DNA from 2 places in the Methylobacterium sp. V23 genome. Region 1 is predicted to be linked to the other one. Evidence: predicted binding sites of a transcription regulator. Region 1 holds the regulator's gene; the other holds the start of a gene.
What was found. The regulator PhoB, encoded in region 1, activates phosphate uptake and scavenging genes when phosphate is short. The targets are predictions, from matches to a motif close to TGTCATNNANCTGTCAT.

Region 1 (7,227 bases):
CCCTCGTCAGCGGCTCCACCAGCGGCATCGGCTACGCCATCGCCAAGGCGCTGGGCGAGCTCGGGGCCAACGTGGCGATCAACGGGCGGACGCAGGAGCGGGTGCGCGACGCCGTCGAGCGCCTCAAGCGCGAGACCGGCCATGCCGGCTTCATCGGGGCACCCGGCGACGTCGCCAACCCGGACGGGGCGGCCCGGGTGGTCTCCGGCCTGCCGGACATCGACATCCTGGTGAACAACACCGGCATCTTCGAGCCGAAGCCGTTCTTCGAGATCCCGGACGAGGACTGGCGCCGGTTCTTCGACACCAACGTGATGAGCGGCGTGCGCCTCGCCCGGGCCTACACCCCCGGCATGGTCCAGCGCGGCTGGGGCCGGGTGGTCTTCATCTCCAGCGAATCCGGCGTGAACATCCCGGTGGAGATGGTGCATTACGGAATGACCAAGACCGCCCAGCTCGCGGTCGCGCGGGGGCTCGCCGAGACCGTGTCGGGCAGCGGCGTCACCGTGAACAGCGTGCTGCCGGGGCCGACCCTGTCGGAGGGCGTCGCCGAGTTCATGAAGAGCATGGCCCAGGGGCAGGACGGCGGAGCCGGGGGCGAGGTCGACCTCGACGCCGCCGGAAGGGCCTTCGTGGCCGAGCACCGCCCGACCTCGCTGATCGGTCGTCTCGCCACCGTCGAGGAGGTGGCCAGCATGGTCGCCTACCTCTGCAGCCCGGCCGCCAGCGCCACCAGCGGCGCGGCCCTCCGGGTCGATGGCGGCGTGGTGCGCAGCATCGTCTGAGGACGCGCCGCCCGGTCACGCGGCGGCGGGTGCGGTAAGGATTTCGCAACCTCTGCCGCCGACCCTGGCCCGAAGAGACGGGAGGGCAGGCAATGGGGGATTATGCGCTGGAAGGTCCGCGCTGGGGCACGGGCGCGGCGGGCACGAGCGGCGGCACCGTCACCTGGGCCGTCGACGGCACGATTCCCACCAGCTTCGTGAGCCTTCTCCAGGCCGCCTTCGCCACCTGGGCGGCGGCCGCCAACATCGCGTTCCAGCAGGTGGCCACGACGGCCAGCGCCCAGATCGACGTCACCCTCGGGGGAATCGACGGGCTCGGCGACACCCTGGGCTATGCCCATTATACCTATAGCGGCCAGCGCATGCAGTCGGTGGAGATCACCTTCGACAGCGGCGAGGGCTGGCACGCCGTCTCCGGCGGGCGGGTGGTCAGCACCCAGAACGTCGATCTCTCCCTGGTGGCGCTGCACGAGATCGGCCACGCGCTCGGCCTCGATCACTACAACACCAAGCCCGAGGTGATGAACGCCGTCCTCAACACCAGCATCAAGACCCTGGCGGCCGGCGACCTCGCCGGAATCCAGGCCCTGTACGGCGCGCCGAGCGCCCCGGTGATGGCCGCGGCCGCACCGTCGAGCCCGGTCGCCGCCTCCACCGCCCCGGCGGTCACGGCGGTGTATCGGTTCTACGACACCCATACGGGGGATCACTTCTACACCACGAGCACCGCCGAGAAGGCGCAGATCCAGCAGACGCTGCCGTGGTTCAACTACGAGGGCACCGCCTGGGCAGCCCCGGCCAAGGGCGCCGACACGGTGGACGTGTTCCGGTTCTTCGACACGGTCTCCAACGCCCACTTCTTCACGACGAGCGTGTCCGAGCGGGACCAGGTCCTGAAGACCGCGCCGAGCTACAAGTACGAGGGCGTGGCCTTCGAGGCCTACGCCGATGCCAGCGCCCCCGGCGGCCTGACCCTGGAGCGCTTCTACAACACCCAGACCGGCCAGCATCACTTCGCCGGCAGCGCCGAGGAGGCCAACGGCATCAATCACGGCGTCGCCGGTCCGGGCTGGGTCGACGAGGGCAAGGCCTTCACCGTCCACCTGCCCACCGACACGATGCTGTTCGCCTGAGCGGCGGGGCCGGCCGCTCGGCCCGGCGACTCGGCTCAGCCCAGCGACTCGGCCCGGCTACTCGGCTTCGGTCTCGAACATCTCGTCGAAGGAATAGCCCGAGCCGCGCACGGTGCGGATCGGGTCGCTCTGCCGCGGGCGGTTCAGGGCCTTGCGCAGGCGCCCGACATGGACGTCGACGGTGCGCTCGTCGATGTAGACGTCGTGGCCCCAGACGCCGTCGAGGAGCTGCTCGCGGGAGAACACCCGGCCGGGGCTCTGCATCAGGAACTCGAGGAGCTTGAACTCGGTCGGCCCGAGATGGATCTCGCGGCCCTCCCGGCGGATGCGATGGCTGACCCGGTCGAGCTCGATGTCGCCGGCCACCAGCAGGTTGGCGACGTGGGCGGGCTTGGCCCGGCGCAGCAGGGCGCGGACCCGGGCGAGGAGCTCGGGCACCGAGAACGGCTTGACGATGTAGTCGTCGGCGCCGGTTCCCAGGCCGCGGATGCGGTCGCCCTCCTCGCCGCGCGCCGTGAGCATGATCACCGGCAGCCGCTCGGTCTCGCGTCGGGCGCGGATGCGGCGGCAGAGCTCGATCCCCGACAGGGCGGGCAGCATCCAGTCGAGCAGGACGAGGTCGGGCACCTGCTCCTGCAGGCGCAGGTCCGCCTCGTCGCCGCGGGCGGCCGAGTCGACGATGAACCCCTCGGCCTCGAGGTTGTAGCGGAGGAGAAGGGTCAGGGCCTCCTCGTCCTCGACGATCAGGATACGCGTACTCATCGTGCGCTTTCGATCAGACCGGCACGGGGTCAGGCCGCGCCGGGCATGTCCACGGTGGCGTAGTTGGAGGCGTCGTTCTTCGGGCGCTCGCGCTCGGCCAGCAGGTTCTCGCCGGTGACGAGGTAGTGGATCGTCTCGGCGATGTTGGTGGTGTGGTCGCCGATGCGCTCGATGTTCTTGGCCACGAACAGGAGGTGCGTGCAGAACGAGATGTTGCGCGGATCCTCCATCATGTAGGTCAGGAGCTCGCGGAACAGGGAATTGTAGAGGGCGTCGATGGCGTCGTCGCGCTCCCAGACGCCGAGGGCCGCCTTGATGTCGCGGCTGGCATAGGCGTCGAGGACGTCCTTGAGCTGCTCCTGCACCAGGTCGCTCATGTGCTGGACGCCGATGACGATCTTCTGCGGCTGGATCTGGTCGGCGATCGCCACGACGCGCTTGGCGACGTTCTTGGCGAGGTCGCCGATGCGCTCGAGATCGTTCGAGACCCGGATCGCCGTCACGGTCTCGCGCAGGTCGATGGCCAGGGGCTGGCGCCGGGCGATGAGCAGGATCGCCCGCTCCTCGATCTCGCGCTGCAGGGTGTCGAGGCGGGTGTCGGCGGCGATCACCGCCTGGGCCAGGGGCGCGTCGCGGCGCACCAGGGCCTCGCCGGCCTCGGTCATCATCTTCTCGGCGATGCCGCCCATCTCGGAGATCGAGCGGCGCAGGTCCTCAAGGTCCGTATCGTAGGATTTGACGATGTGGTCGGGCATGGGTCTCGCTCCTCGATCGGGCCCGCCTGTCCGGTGCCCGCCCTGGCGGTGATGTGGGGCGCGGGCCGATCCCGGCCGGCGGAGGATCAGCCGAAGCGGCCGGTGATGTAGTCCTGCGTCTGGCGCTTCTCCGGATTCATGAAGATGCGCGTCGTCGGGCCGAATTCCACCAGCTCGCCGAGATACATGAAGGCGGTGAACTGCGAGATGCGCGCCGCCTGCTGCATGTTGTGCGTGACGATGACGATGGTGAATTCCGAGCGCAGCTGCTCGATCAGCTCCTCGATGCGGCCGGTGGAGATCGGGTCGAGGGCCGAGGTCGGCTCGTCGAACAGGATCACCTCGGGGCGCTGGGCCACCGTGCGGGCGATGCAGAGGCGCTGCTGCTGGCCGCCCGAGAGGCCCATGCCGGACTGCTTGAGCTTGTCCTTCACCTCGTCCCAGAGGGCGGCCTTGCGCAGGGATTCCTCGACGCGCACGTCGAGGTCGGCCTTGGGCAGCTTCTCGTAGAGGCGCAGGCCGAAGGCGACGTTGTCGTAGATCGACATCGGGAACGGGGTCGGCTTCTGGAACACCATGCCGATGCGCGAGCGCAGCTCGTTGAGGTCGACCTTGGAATCCAGCACGTTCTGGCCGTCGAGGAGGATCTCCCCTTCCGCGCGCTGGTCCGGATAGAGGCTGTAGATCCGGTTGAAGGTGCGCAGCAGGGTGGACTTGCCGCAGCCCGACGGGCCGATCAGCGCCGTGACCTGGCGGTCGTGGAAGTTGAGGTTGACCGACTTCAGGCCGTGGAAGCTGCCGTAGTAGAAGTTCAGGTCCTTGACCGCGATGCGGACCGGTGAGGACTCGTCGGCCTTGTGGCGTCCGGTGAGCTGCGCGGACGTGATCCCGGGGGCGGCGTTCATCGGTTCAAGATCCTATCGGTCGAAGGAGCGGAGACGGGCGGCGCGCGGGTGGTCAGCGCGACCGCTCGGTCTTGATGACGAAGCGGGCCACGATCGAGAGGGCGAGGATCGTGACGGTGATCAGGAGGGCGCCGGCCCAGGCGAGCTGCTGCCAGTTCGCATAGGGCGAGAGGGCGAACTGGTAGATCATCACGGGCAGGTTCGGCACGCCGCCCATCAGGTTGGGGGCGAACCAGCTGTTGTTGTTGAGCGCGGTGAAGAGCAGCGGCGCGGTCTCGCCGGCGATGCGGGCCAGCGCCAGGATGATGCCCGTGACGATGCCGGCGCTGGCGCCGCGCCAGGTGATGCTCTTGATGACGATCGACGGCGGGGCGCCCAGGGCCGCGCCGGCCTCGCGCAGGGTCGAGGGCACGAGGCGCAGCATGTCCTCGGTGGTGCGCACGATCACCGGCGTCGCGATGATGGCCAGCGCCACCGCGCCGGCCCAGCCCGAGTAGGAGCCCATCGGGCGCACCATCAGCGTGTAGACGAACAGGCCGATGAGGATCGACGGCGCCGAGAGCAGGATGTCGTTGAGGAAGCGGATGACGTCGGCGACCTTCGAGTTGCGGCCGTACTCGGCCAGGAACGTCCCCGCCATCACGCCCACGGGCGTCGCGACCAGGATGGCCAGGAGGGTCATCACCAGGCTGCCGAGGATCGCGTTGGCGATGCCGCCGCCCTCGGAGCCGGGCCCCGGCGTCGGGGCGGTGAAGAGGGTCGGCGAGAAGCCCTGGATTCCCTCGATCACCAGCATGAACAGGATCGAGCCGAGCACGACGATGCCCACCAGCGTGGCGATCGTGCTCGCCAGGATCAGCGCCCGGTCGGCGATCCGGCGACCGGAACGGACCCGGCTGACCCGGGCCGGGGCGGCGGTGGTGGCGAGGGGGTTCGCGGCGTCCATGATGCGGCTCCTGACGTCTCGGTGAGGCTGGCCTCAGGCGACCTTCGCGCGGCGGGTGAGGAGGCGCGCGATGATCAGGACGAAGAAGGTGATGACGAAGAGGATGCAGCCGAGCGCCATCAGGGAGTTCAGCTGCAGGCCGTCGGCCTCGTTGAACTCGTTGGCGATGCGCGAGGCGATGGTGGAGCCCGGGTCGAAGACCGAGCCCGAGAGGCGGTTGGCGTTGCCGATCACGAAGGTCACCGCCATGGTCTCGCCGAGGGCCCGGCCGAGGCCCAGCATGATGGCGCCGATGATGGAGACCGAGGCCTGGGGCACGAGCACGTGGCGCACCACCTCCCAGGTGGTGCAGCCGATGCCGTAGGCGCTCTCCCGCAGCACGGTCGGGATCTGATCGAGCATGTCGCGGGTGATCGAGGCCACGAAGGGCACGATCATGATGGCCAGGATGATGCCGGCGGTGAGGATGCCGACGCCCGAGGGGACGCGGGCATAGAACAGGGTGCCGACGATCGGCATGCCCTCGACCAGGTTCGACACCGGCACCTGCACGAAGCGGGCGAAGAGCGGGGCGAACACGAACAGGCCCCACATGCCGTAGATGATGCTCGGCACCGAGGCGAGGAGCTCGATGGTCATCGAGACAGGCTTGCGGGCCCAGCCGGGGCAGAGCTGCGTCAGGTAGATGGCGATGCCCAGCGAGAGCGGCACGCCGATCAGCAGGGCGAGGACGGCCGAGGCCAGGGTGCCGACGATGGCCACGAGGCCGCCGTACTGTTCCTGCCCGATGTTCCAGACGGTGGAGGTGATGAAGCCGAAGCCGAATTGCTGGAAGGCCGGCCAGGCGCCGTACGCGATGGAGGCCAGGATGCCGGCGAGGACCAGGAGCACCAGGAACGCCGCGCCGTAGGAGGCCGCGCGGAACAGGCTGTCGCCGAGGCCGCCGGGCGTCTTGCGGGCCGAGGCGCGGTCCCGCGTCAGGGCGATCTGGTCAGTCAAGGCGGCCATCCGAATGTCTTCTCTTCACCGGGCGGCGTCCTACCCTGCGCCGGTCGCCGGCGCGAGAGGGGATCACCGGTTCGTTGCCAAGGGGTGGCGAAACGGAGGGGGTGGCGAAAGGGGGCGGCGAAGGGGGAACCCGGCATCGCGACGCCGGGTCCGTCGGTCGCTGTCAGGGGGCGCGGTGGCTCGCCCCCTGGCCCCGCGGGCGGAGCGCCCGCGGGGTTCGGCCTCATCCGTCGAGGACGGACTTACAGGGTGAGGACGGGCTTACCTGTTGAAGACGGGCTTACATGTTGAAGACGGGCTTGCCGTCCTTGCCCTTGATCTCCTTCCACGCGTCGTGGATCTGGCTGACGACGTTGTCGGGCAGCGGCACGTAGTCGAGGTCGGTGGCGAGCTTGTCGCCGTTCTTGTAGGCCCAGTCGAAGAACTTCAGCACTTCGGCGGTGCGGGCCGCGTCGGCCGGGTCCTTGTGGACCAGGATGAAGGTGGCGGCGGTGATCGGCCAGGCGCCCTCACCGCCCTCGTTGGTCAGCGAGATGCCGAAGCCGGGGGCGGCTTTCCAGTCGGCGCTGGCGGCCGCGGCCTGGAAGGCCTTGTCGTCGGGCTGCGGGAACTTGCCGGCCTTGTTCTGGATCAGGGCGTAGCTCAGCTTGTTCTGCTTGGCGTAGGCCGACTCGACGTAGCCGATGGCGTTCGGGACCTGCTTGACGGTGGCGGTGACGCCCTCGTTGCCCTTGCCGCCCTGGCCCACCGGCCAGCTGATCGTGGTGGCCGCGCCGTAGTCCTTCTTCCAGGGCTCGGAGACCTGGGAGAGGTAGGTGGTGAAGATGTTGGTCGTGCCCGAGGCATCCGAACGGTAGACCGGGGTGATGTTGGCGTCGGGGAGCTTCAGCCCCTCGTTCAGCTTGGCGATCTTGGCGTCCGACCACTTGGCGA
Region 2 (7,227 bases), on a different contig from region 1:
TAGCCTGCGTGGGGAAACGGGTCCACGCGTCAGCCGAGTTCGACGATGCCCCGCGGAGCCGTCCCCGCTGCCCGGGCCGGGGCCGGCGTGCTGCCATGGGCGTGGGCAATGTTGTCGTAGAACTGGCGCGCACTCTCGGCCCAGGTGTAGCGCAGGGCTTCGCCGCGACAGCGCTCGCGCGGAATTGCCAGCGCAGCCAGGGCGGCTGCTCGCAGATCCTGATCGAGGACGCCGGCACCGGTCCGGCCGATGACGTCGAGGGGCCCTGTGACGGGGTAGGCGGCCACCGGCACACCACAGGCGAGGGCTTCGAGGAGCACGATTCCGAAGGTGTCGGTCAGGCTCGGGAACACGAAGACGTCGGCGGCGGCGTAGAGGGCGGCCAGCGCGGCGCCCGTACGGGTGCCCAGGAAACGGGCTTCCGGCGCGATACCTGAGAGGCGCGCTCGGTCCGGGCCGTCGCCGACGACGACCTTCGTGCCGGGCAGGTCGAGGCGCAGGAACGCTTCGAGGTTCTTCTCCACCGCGACCCGTCCCACGGACAGGAAGATCGGCCGTGGCAGACCGGCGAGGTCCGCCAAGTCCGGCGCTTCCGGCGGGCGCGGGCGGAACAGCTCGGTATCGACGCCGCGCGTCCAGCGCATCAGGTTGGTGAAGCCGCGGGCGTCGAGGTCGCGCTCCAGGGAAGGGGTGGAGACCATGGTGCCGTTGGCCGCTCCGTGAAACCGGCGCAGCCAGGCATAGCTCCAGGCTTCCGGCACGGGGGCCCGGGCGGAAAGATATTCCGGGAAACGGGTATGATAGCTCGTGGTGAACGGCCGGCCGTGAGCGAGGCAGTATCGCCGCGTGGCATAGCCGACGGTCCCCTCGGTGGAGATGTGGACGTGGGTGGGCCGCAGATCGTCCCAGAGGCGGGCCACGTGCCGCTTGGTGGCGTAGGCGAGCCGGATCTCGGGATATCCCGGGAGGGGAAGGGACGCGAAGTCCTGGTGGGTCAGGAACACCGGGTCGAAGCCGTAGGCGCCCCCCGCCGCGGCCATGTTCTCCAGGGAGCGGACGACACCGTTGACCTGCGGATGCCAAGCATCCGTCGCGATGAGGAGCCTCACGCGACCGCCCGGGCCCCTTCGGGCCGCGGATGGCCGACCAGCTCGGTGCGCGCAGCGCGGGCGCGTAGCAGGCTCGGATAGTGCAGCACCTCCATGGTGCCGTCGTAATGCTCGACGATGGCGGTACAGGATTCCACCCAGTCGCCGGTGTTCAGGTAGGTCAGACCGTTGATCTGCCGGTTGGCCGCGTGGTGGATGTGACCGCAGATCACCCCATCGGCTCCGACGCGCTTGGCCTCGGCGCTCAGCAGTTCCTCGAACTTGCCGATGAAGCTGACGGCGTTCTTCACCTTCAGCTTGGCCCAGGCCGAAAGCGACCAATAGGCGAGGCCGAGGCGGCGACGCACGGTGTTGACGTAGGTGTTCACGAAGAGCGCGAAGGTGTAGGCGCCGTCGCCCAGGAACGCGAGCCACTTGGCATGGCGGACCACCATGTCGAACTGGTCGCCGTGAATGACGAGGTACCGCTTCCCATCGGCCGCCTCGTGCACCCGCTGGTCGGCGATCTCGATGCCGCCGAAGGTCATGCCGATGTAGTCACGCAGGAATTCGTCGTGGTTGCCCGGCACGTACACCAGCGTCGAACCCTTGCGCACCTTGCGCATGAGCTTCTGCACGACGTCGTTGTGGCTCTGCGGCCAGTACCAGCCGGACTTGAGTTGCCAGCCATCCACGATGTCGCCGACGAGGTAGATGACGTCCGCATCGTAATCACGCAGAAATTCGAGCAGCAGATCGGCCTGGCACCCCTTGGTGCCCAGATGCATGTCGGACAGGAACAGGGTCCGGACGCGGGTCGTCTCAGTGTCTTCGCCCACGTTCGCCTCCGGGACAGCCTCCAACGTCATGAGCCAAACCGGATTCCCGTATCAGTTTGATGACGTTGGCCCCGTGAGACCGCGCGCCTTCTGCGCCGCGACGTAAGCTATTCTTCCACAAAAAAAATTTTGATTTGCGACCAAGTATTTCGGGTTTTCCTTTCTGGCAGAAGCCGGGCATAGTCCCGCTCAAGGTGCCCCACCGGGCGGCGTTCGAGAACGCATGACCGGAGCCCATCGAGGCGAACTAAGGGTGCCGTCCCCGGGGACGACGACGCTGAAACGGCCCAGCGGTCAGCGCGTGTCGCGCGACCCGGCCCATGGAGAAGAGGCTTGAGGTATTCGGTGGCGCGCGCGGCGACGGGCGTCGGAGGGCAACCTTCGGCGCGGACGGACATGGGTCCCGTTTTCTTCCCGGGTCCCGTTTTCGTCCCCGGTCCCGTTTTCGACCTATGTCGCGCGCGAACGAGTTCGTCCCGCGATTCATCTGACCAGCGGCCGTCAGGAGCACTCGGGACCGTCCCGGGGCGCTCCGTGCGATCCGCCCCAACCCTCGGCGCACCATTGTCGCCGCACGCAAGCTGCGTGTCGGCGCTATTCTGAGAAACGGAGAAAACACCATGGCGGCAACGCGACGTCCCGGCCGGAACCATCTGTTCGTCCCGGGCCCGACGAACATTCCGGATCGCGTGATGCGCGCGATGATGGTCCAGTCCGAGGACCACCGCTCGGTGGATTTCCCGGCGCTGACGAAGCCTCTGTTCGAGGAGAGCAAGGCGGTCTACGGCTCGAAGGACGGCACCATCTTCCTGTTCCCGGCCTCCGGCACGGGCATCTGGGAATCCGCGCTGTCGAACACCCTGTCGCGCGGCGACAAGGTGCTGGCCGCCCGCTTCGGCCAGTTCAGCCACCTCTGGATCGACATGGCCCAGCGCCTCGGCCTCGAGGTCGTGGTGCAGGACGAGGAGTGGGGCACGGGTGCGAACCCGGAGCGGATCGGCGAGGCCCTGCGCGCCGACAAGAACCATGAGATCAAGGCCGTCATGGTGGTCCACAACGAGACCGCCACCGGCGTCACCAGCGATATCGGCGCCGTGCGCAAGGCGATCGACGCCGCCGGCCACCCGGCCCTGCTCTTCGTCGACGGCGTCTCCTCGATCGGATCACTGCCGTTCAAGATGGACGAGTGGAAGGTCGATTGCGCGATCGCCGGCTCGCAGAAGGGCCTGATGCTCCCCGCCGGTCTCGGCGTGATCTGCGTCAGCCAGAAGGCGCTCAAGGCCGCCCACACCTCGTCGGGCCAGAACGATCGCCTGGCGCATGTCTACTTCGACTGGGCCGATCACCAGAAGCAGAACCCGGCCGGCTACTTCCCCTACACCCCGCCGCTGCCGCTGCTCTACGGCCTGCGCGAAGCCCTCGCCTGCCTCAACGAGGAAGGGCTCGAGAACGTCTACCATCGCCATCACGTGCTCGGCGAGGCGACCCGCCAGGCCGTGGCGGCCTGGGGCCTGAAGACCTGTGCCAAGGAGCCCAAGTGGAACTCCGACACCGTGACGGCCATCCTCGTGCCGGAGGGCGTCGATGCCGCCGCGATCATCAAGCACGCCTACGTGCGCTACAACCTGGCGCTCGGCGCCGGCTTGAGCCAGGTCGCCGGCAAGGTGTTCCGCATCGGCCACGTCGGTGACATGAACGAGCTGTCGCTCCTGGGCGCCATCGCGGGTGCCGAGATGGCCATGCTCGACCACGGGGTGAAGGTTCAGCCCGGCTCCGGCGTCGCTGCCGCGTCGAGCTACTTGCGCGAGAACCCGCTCTCGAAGTCCTGATCCGACGTGCCGGAGCGGACACGCCCGCTCCGGCACACCCGAAGTCCTTATCCGTGACGTGCCCTCACCGCGGCGTGTCTAGTACGTGTCTTGGCCGGATCGGCCAGAGGATTCCATGACGAAGAAGATCGTGTTCCTCGACCGCGAGTCCCTGGACGCCAAGGTCCGTGCGTTCTCTTTTCCGCACGCGTACGTCGAGTACGAGTCGACCTGGACGCCGGAAGAGATCGTCGAGCGCCTCAAGGGGGCCGAAATCGCGCTGATCAACAAGGTCCCGATGCGGGCCGAGACCCTGAAGCAGTTGCCCGATTTGAAGCTCATCGCGGTGGCCGCCACCGGCACCGACGTGGTCGACAAGGAAGCCGCCAAGGCCCAGGGCATCACCGTCGTCAACATCCGCAACTACGCCTTCAACACCGTGCCTGAGCACGTGATCGGCCTCATGTTCGCCCTGCGCCGGGCGATCGTGCCCTACGCCAACTCGGTGCGCCGGGGGGATTGGGCGAAATCGACGCAATTCTGCTACTTCGACTACCCGATTCACGACATCGCCGGCTCGACCCTCGGCATTGTCGGCTACGGCGCGCTCGGCAAGTCGATCGCCAAGCGGGCGGAAGCGCTGGGCATGAAGGTCATCGCCTACGACGTGTTCCCCCAGGAGGGTCTCGTCGACTTCGAGACGATCCTCACGGAATCCGACGTCATCACGCTGCACGCGCCGCTGACGCCCGAGACCCGCAACATGATCGGGCGTGAACAGCTCGCGAAGATGAAGAAGCACGCGCTCCTCATCAACACCGCCCGCGGCGGCCTCGTGGACGAGGAGGCCCTGGCCGAGGCCCTGAAGGCCGGCACGATCGGCGGCGCCGGCTTCGACGTGGTGATGACCGAACCGCCGAAGAACGGCAACATCCTCTGCGAGCTCGACCTGCCGAACCTCATCGTCACGCCGCACGTGGCCTGGGCCAGCAAGGAGGCGATGCAGATCCTCGCCGATCAGCTCGTCGACAACGTCGAGGCGTTCGTCGCCGGCAAGCCCCAGAACGTGGTGTGACGCGGGTCCGCGCTCCCCACCGTCGCGGGGGCGCATCGTGATCGCCGAAGCGATCGACCAAACCGAGATCAAACGCCAGCCGCGCCGAGCGCGGGACCGACAGGGATCCTGAGACAATGAAGAAGCTGCTGTTCCAATTCGACACCGACGCCGTCCCGAGCGTGTTCGACGTGGTCGTCGGCTACGATGGCGGCGCGGATCACATCACCGGCTACGGCAACGTCACCCCGGACAATGTCGGCGCCCTCGTCGACGGCACGATCTACACCCGCGGCGGTTCCGAGAAGAAGTCGACGGCGATCTTCGTCGGCGGCGGCAGCATGGCGGCCGGCGAGGCCGTGTTCGAGGCGGTGAAGAAGCGTTTCTTCGGCCCGTTCCGCGTCTCGATCATGCTCGATTCCAACGGCTCGAACACCACGGCGGCCGCGGGCGTCGCCCTCGTCCAGAAGGCAGCCGGTTCGCTCCAGGGCAAGAAGGCCGTGGTACTCGCCGGCACCGGCCCCGTCGGCATGCGCTCGGCCGCGCTCCTGGCCCAGGAAGGCGCCGAGGTCATCCTGTGCGGCCGCTCCCTCGACAAGGCGCAGGCCGCCGCCGATCAGATCAACACCCGCTTCAAGGTCAACATCAAGGCCGCCGAGACCCCCGACGCGGCGTCCCGTGCGCAGATCGTCAAGGGCCAGAACCTCGTGTTCTCCGCCGGCGCGATCGGCCTCGAGCTCCTGCCCGAGGACGCCTGGAAGGATGAGGCCAGCATCGAGTTCGTGGCCGACTACAATGCGCAGCCGCCCCTCGGCTTCGGCGGCATCGAAGCCATGGACAAGGGCAAGGACCGCCACGGCAAGAAGGTGTTCGGCGCCCTCGGCATCGGCGGCCTCAAGCTGAAGCTGCACCGCGCCTGCGTCGGTCAGCTCTTCGACAACACCGAGCAGGTGCTGGACGCCGAGGCGATCTACGCCCTCGCCAAGAAGATGGCCTGATCGCCATGGCCGCGAAAGAGAACGCCGCCAACGAGACCATCCAGACCTTCCTCGACGGTCTGGCCAGTTCGGCGCCCACCCCCGGCGGGGGTGGCGCGGCCGCCATCTCCGGCGCCATGGGTGCCGCCCTCCTGAGCATGGTCTGCAATCTCACCATCGGGAAAAAGAAGTACGTCGAGGTCGAAGACGAGCTGAAGCAGATCCTCGGTCAGTCCGAGGCGCTGCGTACCGAACTCACCGGGATGATCGCCGACGACGTCGAGGCATTCGACGCCGTGATGGGCGCTTACGGGCTTCCCAAGGTCACCGACGAGGAGAAGGCGGCACGGGCGGAGAAGATCCAGGCTGCCCTCAAGGTCGCCACCGACGTGCCGCTCGCCTGCTGCCGCGCCTGTCGCAAGGTCATCGACCTCGCGCAGACCGTCGCCGACAAGGGCAACCTCAACGTCATTTCGGATGCCGGCGTCGCGGTGCTGTCGGCGCATGCCGGCCTCCGCAGCGCGGCGCTGAACGTCTACGTCAACGCCAAGGGCCTGGACGACCGAGCCTTCGCAGACGAGCGTCTCGGCGAGCTCGAAACCCTCCTGGGCTCGGCCGGTTCGCTGAACGAGTCGATCTATGAGGTCGTGAAGGCGAAGGTAAACTGAGCCATTCGGCCACTCGTGCCGCGCGGGTTTCGCACCGCACGAAGACAAAGTATGTATCGCACCACAGCAAGAGCTGCTCCCGACGCCATCGGGGCAGCTTTTCTGCAAAATGAATACAGTTTCACGTCCCTCAAGGCAGAGTGAAACAGACTGTAAAAAAATATAAGTCGCAAAGCACTTTCCGTGAAGTGAAATTTACGAGACAGTCGCGGCAAGGAAGAAACGCCGAGGAGAACGCCCATGGACGTGCACGAGTACCAGGCCAAGGAACTGCTTGCCGGCTTCGGCGTGGCGGTTCCGAAGGGAGCAGTGGCTTTCAGCGCCGATCAAGCCGTCTACGCAGCCACGGAGCTCGGCGGCTCCTTCTGGGCGGTCAAGGCCCAGATCCACGCGGGCGCGCGCGGCAAGGCCGGCGGAATCAAGCTGTGCCGGACCTACAACGAGGTCCGTGACGCCGCCAAGGATCTCCTCGGCAAGCGCCTTGTGACCCTGCAGACCGGCCCCGAAGGCAAGCCGGTGCAGCGCGTCTACGTCGAGACCGCAGACCCCTTCGAGCGCGAACTCTACCTCGGCTACGTCCTCGACCGGAAAGCGGAGCGCGTCCGCGTCATCGCTTCCCAGCGCGGCGGCATGGATATCGAGGAGATCGCCGCGAACGAGCCCGAGGCTTTAATCCAGGTCGTGGTCGAACCGGCCGTCGGCTTGCAGCAGTTCCAGGCGCGCGAGATCGCTTTCCAGCTCGGCCTCAACATCAAGCAGGTCTCGGCGGCCGTGAAGACGATCATGAACGCCT

Region 2: the regulator PhoB is predicted to act here: its motif matches at 1,976-1,992, upstream of CRT23_RS10790 (UDP-2,3-diacylglucosamine diphosphatase).

Annotation. Positions count from the first base shown of each region.
Region 1 covers NZ_PDHT01000019.1:58,456-65,682, reverse strand. Annotated here, with positions in the region: gene CRT23_RS17915 (SDR family oxidoreductase) at 1-785, shown strand, start outside; gene CRT23_RS17910 (matrixin family metalloprotease) at 878-1,918, shown strand; gene phoB (phosphate regulon transcriptional regulator PhoB) at 1,976-2,680, opposite strand; gene phoU (phosphate signaling complex protein PhoU) at 2,710-3,435, opposite strand; gene pstB (phosphate ABC transporter ATP-binding protein PstB) at 3,522-4,340, opposite strand; gene pstA (phosphate ABC transporter permease PstA) at 4,393-5,286, opposite strand; gene pstC (phosphate ABC transporter permease subunit PstC) at 5,320-6,294, opposite strand; gene pstS (phosphate ABC transporter substrate-binding protein PstS) at 6,575-7,227, opposite strand, start outside.
Region 2 covers NZ_PDHT01000009.1:85,162-92,388, reverse strand. Annotated here, with positions in the region: gene CRT23_RS10795 (glycosyltransferase family 1 protein) at 30-1,109, opposite strand; gene CRT23_RS10790 (UDP-2,3-diacylglucosamine diphosphatase) at 1,106-1,927, opposite strand; gene CRT23_RS10785 (aminotransferase class V-fold PLP-dependent enzyme) at 2,548-3,756, shown strand; gene CRT23_RS10780 (D-2-hydroxyacid dehydrogenase) at 3,872-4,810, shown strand; gene CRT23_RS10775 (NADP-dependent methylenetetrahydromethanopterin/methylenetetrahydrofolate dehydrogenase) at 4,927-5,787, shown strand; gene fchA (methenyltetrahydrofolate cyclohydrolase) at 5,793-6,434, shown strand; gene CRT23_RS10765 (malate--CoA ligase subunit beta) at 6,675-7,227, shown strand, end outside.